DNA from 3 places in the Paraburkholderia sp. J8-2 genome. Region 3 is predicted to be linked to each of the others. Evidence: riboswitches for the same ligand, from Rfam matches in the RefSeq annotation. Region 3 holds a riboswitch; each other region holds the start of a gene.
The links. Region 3 has a riboswitch for cobalamin ahead of U5A52_RS09070 (TonB-dependent receptor domain-containing protein). Riboswitches for the same ligand answer to the same signal wherever they lie in the genome.

Region 1 (2,260 bases), on a different contig from region 3:
ATCAGGCGCGCGAACGGATCGGCGCGCGAGACGATGAGGCCGAGCGCGTGCAGCCGTTCGAGCGCGCCGGTCATGGCGCGCGCGGGCACGTTAGGCAGCAGCAGGCCTTGCCATGGCGTCACCCGCAGCGTCGCATCGCCCGAGTCTTGCGCGAGCGCGGCGAGCGCGCGCAGCGTATGCGCGTCGATGCGGCCGAGCGCGGGCTGCGCGCCTACGTAGCCACTGCCGTCGACGTGCAGCGCGTGCGCGCCCAGTCGCAAGCCGGCAGGACTCGGCTCGCGACGCCACGCGTGCAGCGCGGCGTCGTCACGCATCAGCGCGAAGCCGCCATGATCGCGCGCGCGTTGCAGCAGCGCATCGAGTGAGTGTGCGGCGAGCACGTCACGCATGCGCGTTGCGTCTGCGCCCGCGAGATCGAGGAACGCATGGAGCAGCGCACGTATCGATGCGCAAATATTTTCGGTCGCGAGCGTGCCGATTGGCTGCGTCGTGGGGCACCCTGCAAGGCCCAGTGCAAAGCGCACGGTCGCGCCGTGCGGCAACGCGGCGAGCCAGATGTCGTGCGGATGCCCGAGCATCGCCATACGCTCGCCGCCGTCCAGTTGCAGCGCGAACTTGGGCGAGAGCGCGGCGAAACGCGCTTCGCGCTGCATCATGTCGATGAGGGCTGCGGCGAGCACCGTTGTGTCGCACAAAGCCTCAGGGTCAACGCCCGCGAGCGGGCTCAGCATCACGTTGCGCAATTCGTCGGCGGCGCACGCGTGCTCGACCGGGCTCGCGGCGTCGATGCCAGCGGGCCCGAGGCCCGCACCGATCAGCGCGGCGCTCAACGCGGCCTCCTCGCCCACGCGTACGCCGCGAATCTGCACGTTCGCGCGATTGGTCAGTTCGAGCACGCCGCCGGCATGCGCCAACGCGGCGTCGGCGAGGGCGCGCGCCCGCGTGGCGCTCAGCACGCCGCCGGGCAGGCGGATGCGGCACAGGCCGCCGTCGCGCGCCGCGACCACGCGCACGAGCCCCGGGCACGCCGAGGGGCGGAGCACGGCCAATGCAGCAGCGGGCGAGACGGGCTTCGTTTCGTGTTTCAAGGGAATACCGGGTAAGCATCGCGCGGGAGCGGCGCGCTGCCCGCACGTGAGGCGGGAAACGGCAGCGGTATCGGTACACCCCGCCCGATATGGGTTCGCACGAACAGTCGGCCGGCAGGTCTCCTGGCTCGCAGGTCGTGGACCGCATCGGCCTTCCCGGTAAAACCAGTGGCTCGGGTGGATGCGGTCTCGCTGCTTACAGTCGCGGGGGCGGCCACAGCTTGCTGTGTTCCCTGTTTGCGATCCGGAGTTAGCGCTTCAGCGCTGACTCCGGCCTCATACAAAGTGCCTTAAAGGCGCCGGCGGACACGGTATTATGCCCGTTTTCGCGCGCGCTCCGCCCGGCAATCGGGTTGCGGGCCGATGGCGGCGCGCGGAAACAGGCGACAAACCAGGCAACAAAGCAAGCAAAAGCGGGAGAACGAATGCAGGGCACGCAGGCATGGCTGACGGTGGTGGGCATAGGCGACGATGGCTATGCGGGGCTCGGGCGCGACGCGCGGCGCGCGTTGTTCGACGCTGCCGTCGTGACGGGCGGCGAGCGCCATCTTGCGATGCTGCCCTCGCGCGTGCGTGCGCGCCGCGAAGCGTGGCCGCAGCCGTTCAGCGTCGAGGCGCTGCTCGCGCATCGCGAGTCGAATGCGCCCGTATGCGTGCTCGCGAGCGGCGACCCCATGCTGTTCGGCGTGGGCGCGACGCTCGCGCGCCGCGTGGCGCCCGGTGAAATGCGCGTGCTGCCCGCGCCCTCGTCGCTCTCGCTGGCGGCGGCGCGCATGGGCTGGGCGTTGCAGGATACGGCGATGGTCTCGCTCGTCGGCCGACCGCTCGATGCGCTGCGCCGCTATCTCTACGCGCGCTCGCGCGTGCTGGCGTTGAGCGCGGACGGGCGCACGCCCGCGGCGCTCGCCGCGCTGCTCGCCGAAGCGGGCTTCGGCGCCACGCGTCTTGCCGTGTTCGAGCATCTGGGCGGCCCGCTTGAGCGCCGCATCGAAGGCCGCGCCGATGCGTGGCACGTCGACGAAACCGCGGCGCTCAACCTCGTCGCGTTCGAATGCGAAAGCGATGTTGCGAATGCGCCTGCGCACGGCTGGACGCTCACGCCGGGCCTTCCCGACGACGCCTACCGCCACGACGGCCAGCTCACGAAGCGCGACGTGCGCGCGCTCACGCTC
Region 2 (2,260 bases), on a different contig from region 3:
CCTGCGTGTCGTCGACAAAACCACCTGGCGTGGTGCGCAGCAAGTGCATGGTACGGCCTCGTCTAGCTCAGCGCGGTCACTTCGCGCCCGCGATCTGCACGTTCGCGAGCGCCGTGTCGAATGCCGCTTGCAGCGTCGTGCCATCGAGGTCTTCGCCAATCAGCACGAAGCGGCTCGCAAGCGGCTGCGTCGCGCTTTCCTGCGCGTTCCAGCGGCGGTCGAAATAGCTGTCGAAGCGGCGGCCTACACCTTGAATCACGAGACGCATCGGTGCCCCCGGCAGCGCGGCGAAGCCCTTCACGCGATAGATCGTGTGTGCATCGACGAGCTGCTGCAGCGCTTCGATCACGCTCTCGCGCGAAGCGGCCGCGCCCGACACCACGACCGAATCGAACTCGTCATGATGATGATCGGGATCGTCGCCGGAACCGTGATGGTCGTGCCGCAGATGAATGCTCTCTTCGGAAGCCGCTTCGAGCCCGAGCAGCGTATGCAGATCGAGCTTGCCGTGCTGCGCGCGCACGATCTTCACCTGCGGCGGCAGTTCTTCGCGCAGCTCGGCAATGAGCGCGTCCTGGCCCGCTTCGTCGAGCAGATCGGTCTTGTTGAGAATGACGAGATCGGCGGCCGAAAGCTGGTCTTCGAACAGCTCGTGCAGTGGCGATTCGTGATCGAGATTCGGGTCGGCGCGGCGTTGTGCGTCCACGGCCTGCGGGTTTTCGGCGAACTGGCCGCTCGCGGCGGCGGGGCCGTCCACCACGGTCACGACCGCATCGACGGTGAACGCGTTGCGAATCGACGGCCAGTTGAACGCCTGAACGAGCGGCTTGGGCAGCGCGAGGCCGGAGGTTTCGATCAGCACATGATCGATGTCGCCGCGGCGTTCGAGCAGTTTCTCCATCACCGGGAAGAACTCTTCCTGCACGGTGCAGCACAGGCAACCGTTCGCGAGTTCGTAGAGCTGGCCTTCCGTTTCGTTGCCGTTCTCGTCGCAGCCAATGCCGCAGCCGCGCAGAATTTCGCCGTCGATACCGAGTTCGCCGAACTCGTTGACGATGACCGCGACGCGCAGACCACCCGCGTGCTGGAGAATGTGACGCAGCAGCGTGGTTTTGCCGCTGCCGAGAAAGCCCGTCACGATCGTGACCGGAATCTTGCGCATTTGCATGAAGTGCTCCTTCGGCGCCAAGCCGGATAGCGGGGTGCGTCGCGTTGGCCGTTCGTGCGGGTGTCTGTGTGTCGTCACGCGAGCACGCGCGTATCCGTGGAGACGCACTCACGCGTAACGATTCAAAAAAAACCTGCGGGGGGACGAACGACCAGAAACGCACCGGGGCCTCGCCCGGCCGACGCGTGAATATCATGGACCCGGCACCGCATCCCCGCAGCGCGAATCCCACGTATCTGGCCGGTATCCGGACTGACGAAACACCGCTTCGCCTTCCCGCGCGAGTGGCCTTGCGGCCGGCTCGGGCAGTGGCGTGGACTGCGTAAAGCATGGAAGCGGTTTGCGGCATTCGTTCGAACGCCGCGCTCGTTGTACCGTTGCGGGTGCAGTTCAGGTTGGCCACGCCCGAGGCGGGATGGCTCCCTGATTCCCGTTTAACTGCGCGCGCATCATGAATCGCGCGCGCGAGCACCAGAGTGCGTGCGAGTGTAGGCGCGGGGGGCTTGCGCGTCAAGGAAGGCGTGGGAAGCCGCAAAAGCGTGTGCTATCGTAGCGCGCATCCGGCAACGGCCGGAATACGACTGTTTTGCTTGCTCCGCTCCCGCCGTGAATTCTGTCGAAAATCGCGCCACGCGCGCAGCTTCATTCGAAACCACGCTGGAGCCCGCACAGCGCGCGCCGTCGCTCGCGCTCGGCATTGGCTGCCGGCGCGGCGTGACGCTTGCGCAGGTCGACGCCGCCGTGCGCGCCGCGCTCGGTGCGTGGCCGCTCGAAAGCGTGACCTCCGTGGCCACGCTCGACGTCAAAGCCGGCGAACCCGCGCTACAGGCGTTTTGCGGGGCGCATGCGCTGCCGCTGTACACGTTCACGCGGGAGCAAATCGCCGCGACGCCCACGATCGCGCCGCCCTCCGCTGCTGCCCAAGCGCAATTCGGCGTGGACGGCGTGTGCGAGCCCTGCGCGCGTCTCGCGGCGGGCGGCGGTCCGCTCGTGCGCGGCAAGCTGGCGCTCGACGGCGTCACGGTCGCGATCGCCAGCACGCTGCAAAACCCGGCAAACACGCAAGCGAAAGCCCCGCAATAAACCCACTCA
Region 3 (2,260 bases):
CGTCGCAATGGACGCAAGCCAGGGCGGCTTCAACGCCGCCGACACCTGGCGCAACGACATTGCCGGCTCGGGCAAGCTCACGCTGCAGGGCAGCGGCACGCTCACGCTCGCGGGCAACAACAGTTACACGGGCGGCTCGCAGGTGAGCGGCGGCGTGCTCGCGGCCGCGTCGGCCACGGCCTTCGGCAACGGCGATGTGTACGTGGGCTCCGGCGGCAGCGTGACCGTCGCGGCGGCCGCGCCGTTGACGGTAGCGGGCAAGTACACGCAGCTCGACAGCACGACGCTCGAACTCGACATCGACGGCAACGGCGGCGGACGCCTGCGCGTGGGCGGCCAGCTCACGGTGGCGGGCGGCACGCTGCACGTGAAGTTCGTGAACGGCTATGCGCCGAAGGCAGGCGACACGATCGACCTGATCGACGGCAGCGGCGCGTCGGTCAAGTTCGCGACCGTCACTGTGGATGGCTTCAAGGCCACGCCCGTTTATTCTTCGACCGGCGTGGCGGTGAAGCTCTCGGCTTCGTGATGTAGCCACACCGGAAAGCGGCCCCGAATCACAATGGTTCGGGGCCGTGTTTCATGCGCCGAACACCGGAGCTTGCGATTTCGCGAGGCTCGCAAGCGCCTCTCTCGCCCCTCCGTCAACGGCACGAGATCGCATGCCGTGAGACACCCGCATAACAGCGCACGTCCATCGGTCAACGCGTGGCGCCGGGGGGGCAGACCAAACCGGGTGTTTTCGCCACACCGCACCCGGCAAAGGTTGACGCGCGCAATGCGCGGCCATTACCCTTGCGCGCTGATGGTTCCCGGCGACGGGATCAAAAGGGAACGCAGTGCAAGACTGCGGCTGCCCCCGCAACTGTCAGCGGCGAGTCCATGCCAAAGCGGGCCACTGGGAAACCGGGAAGGCCGGCAACGGACGTCGACCCGCGAGCCAGGAGACCTGCCATCAGCCGAGTCCAGCAGCCGCAACGGGCGGGGATCCCCAATGCGCAAGCACCGCCCATGCGGCGGCTGCCCGTTGCAAGGACAGCCCTGAACAAGCGCTGTTTCCAGCCACCGCATCATGAAGTTTCGCCAGTTCGTTTTGACTTCCGCCGCGCTCGCCTGTGCGTGGCAAACCGCGCATGCCGCCGACGCATCGCCCGCCCAGGCGCAGCAGCAAACCACCGACGACACCACGCTGCCCAATATCCTCGTCGTGGGCGACACGCAGCACCTGCCGCAATCGTTCGACCAGCGCTACGCAACCACCCAGGTGCTCACGCGCGCCGACCTCGACCGCGTCTCGCCCGTCGACCCCAGCATTGCGCAGGCGCTCGCCACGCTGCCCGGCGTCACCGTCTCGCAGACCGGGGGGCCTGGGTCGTACACGGGCGTGAGCATCCGCGGGTCGTCGGCGGACCAGGTGGCCGTGTTCATCGACGGCATACGCGTGGGCTCCGTCACCACCGGCACTGCCGAATGGGGCGATCTTGCGACCGACTCGTTCGACCGCGTGGAGGTGATCTCGGGTCCCGCGGCCGCCTCGTTCGGCGCGGACGCCGTGGGCGGCGTCGTGCAGCTCTTCACGCGCCATGCGTCGAACCAGCCGAACCAGACCACCGTGTCGTTCGGCGGCGGCTCGAACAAGACCTTCGACACGCAGGTGCGCACCTCGGGCACGATCGGCTCGGCAGGGCCGCTTGCCGCGTTGAGCGGACTCACGTATTCGCTGGGTCTGCACGACTACAACACGGCCGGCATCGACGCGACGCAGCCCTGGGCCTACGGCCACGAAGCCGGCCGCAACCCTTACCACGCGCAGAACCTGGACGCGCGCCTTGGCTATGCGCACGACAACTGGTCGATCTCGACCTTCGCGCTTTACCACCGCTCCGATCTCTCCTACGACAACGCGGGTGGCAACGACCGCCAGCGCGACAACCAGCTCACGACCGGCCTCGCGTTCCACCTCGACATCACGCCGACCACGCAGTTCGACCAGTCGGTGGGGTACGCCACCGACCGTCAGTTCCTCTATTCGAACGACCCGACGATCCCGACCGACGAGATCGATTCGACGCGCTTTGCCACCTCCACGTCGCTCACGCATCAGGAAAGGGGCCACACGCTCTTCGGCATGCCGCTCGACGGCGAGACCAAGCTCGCCTACGACTACACGCGCGAACTGGCGTTTCTGCCTGTGGATGTGCCGGGCGGCCTGCCCGCGCGCAACGATTCCGCCGTGTCGATGCATCAGTCCACAACGCTC

Region 1: linked by a shared signal. The riboswitch ahead of cobG (precorrin-3B synthase) and the one ahead of U5A52_RS09070 (TonB-dependent receptor domain-containing protein) in region 3 are both predicted to bind cobalamin.
Region 2: linked by a shared signal. The riboswitch ahead of cobW (cobalamin biosynthesis protein CobW) and the one ahead of U5A52_RS09070 (TonB-dependent receptor domain-containing protein) in region 3 are both predicted to bind cobalamin.

Annotation. Positions count from the first base shown of each region.
Region 1 is NZ_CAJMZA010000007.1:254,587-256,846, reverse strand. Features, by position in the region: gene cobG (precorrin-3B synthase) at 1-1,088, opposite strand, end outside; cobalamin riboswitch at 1,184-1,372, opposite strand; gene cbiE (precorrin-6y C5,15-methyltransferase (decarboxylating) subunit CbiE) at 1,514-2,260, shown strand, end outside.
Region 2 is NZ_CAJMZA010000007.1:268,415-270,674, forward strand. Features, by position in the region: gene cobN (cobaltochelatase subunit CobN) at 1-49, opposite strand, end outside; gene cobW (cobalamin biosynthesis protein CobW) at 77-1,168, opposite strand; cobalamin riboswitch at 1,389-1,659, opposite strand; gene U5A52_RS18675 (cobalamin biosynthesis protein) at 1,826-2,251, shown strand.
Region 3 is NZ_CAJMZA010000003.1:48,174-50,433, forward strand. Features, by position in the region: gene U5A52_RS09065 (acid phosphatase) at 1-529, shown strand, start outside; cobalamin riboswitch at 790-972, shown strand; gene U5A52_RS09070 (TonB-dependent receptor domain-containing protein) at 1,073-2,260, shown strand, end outside.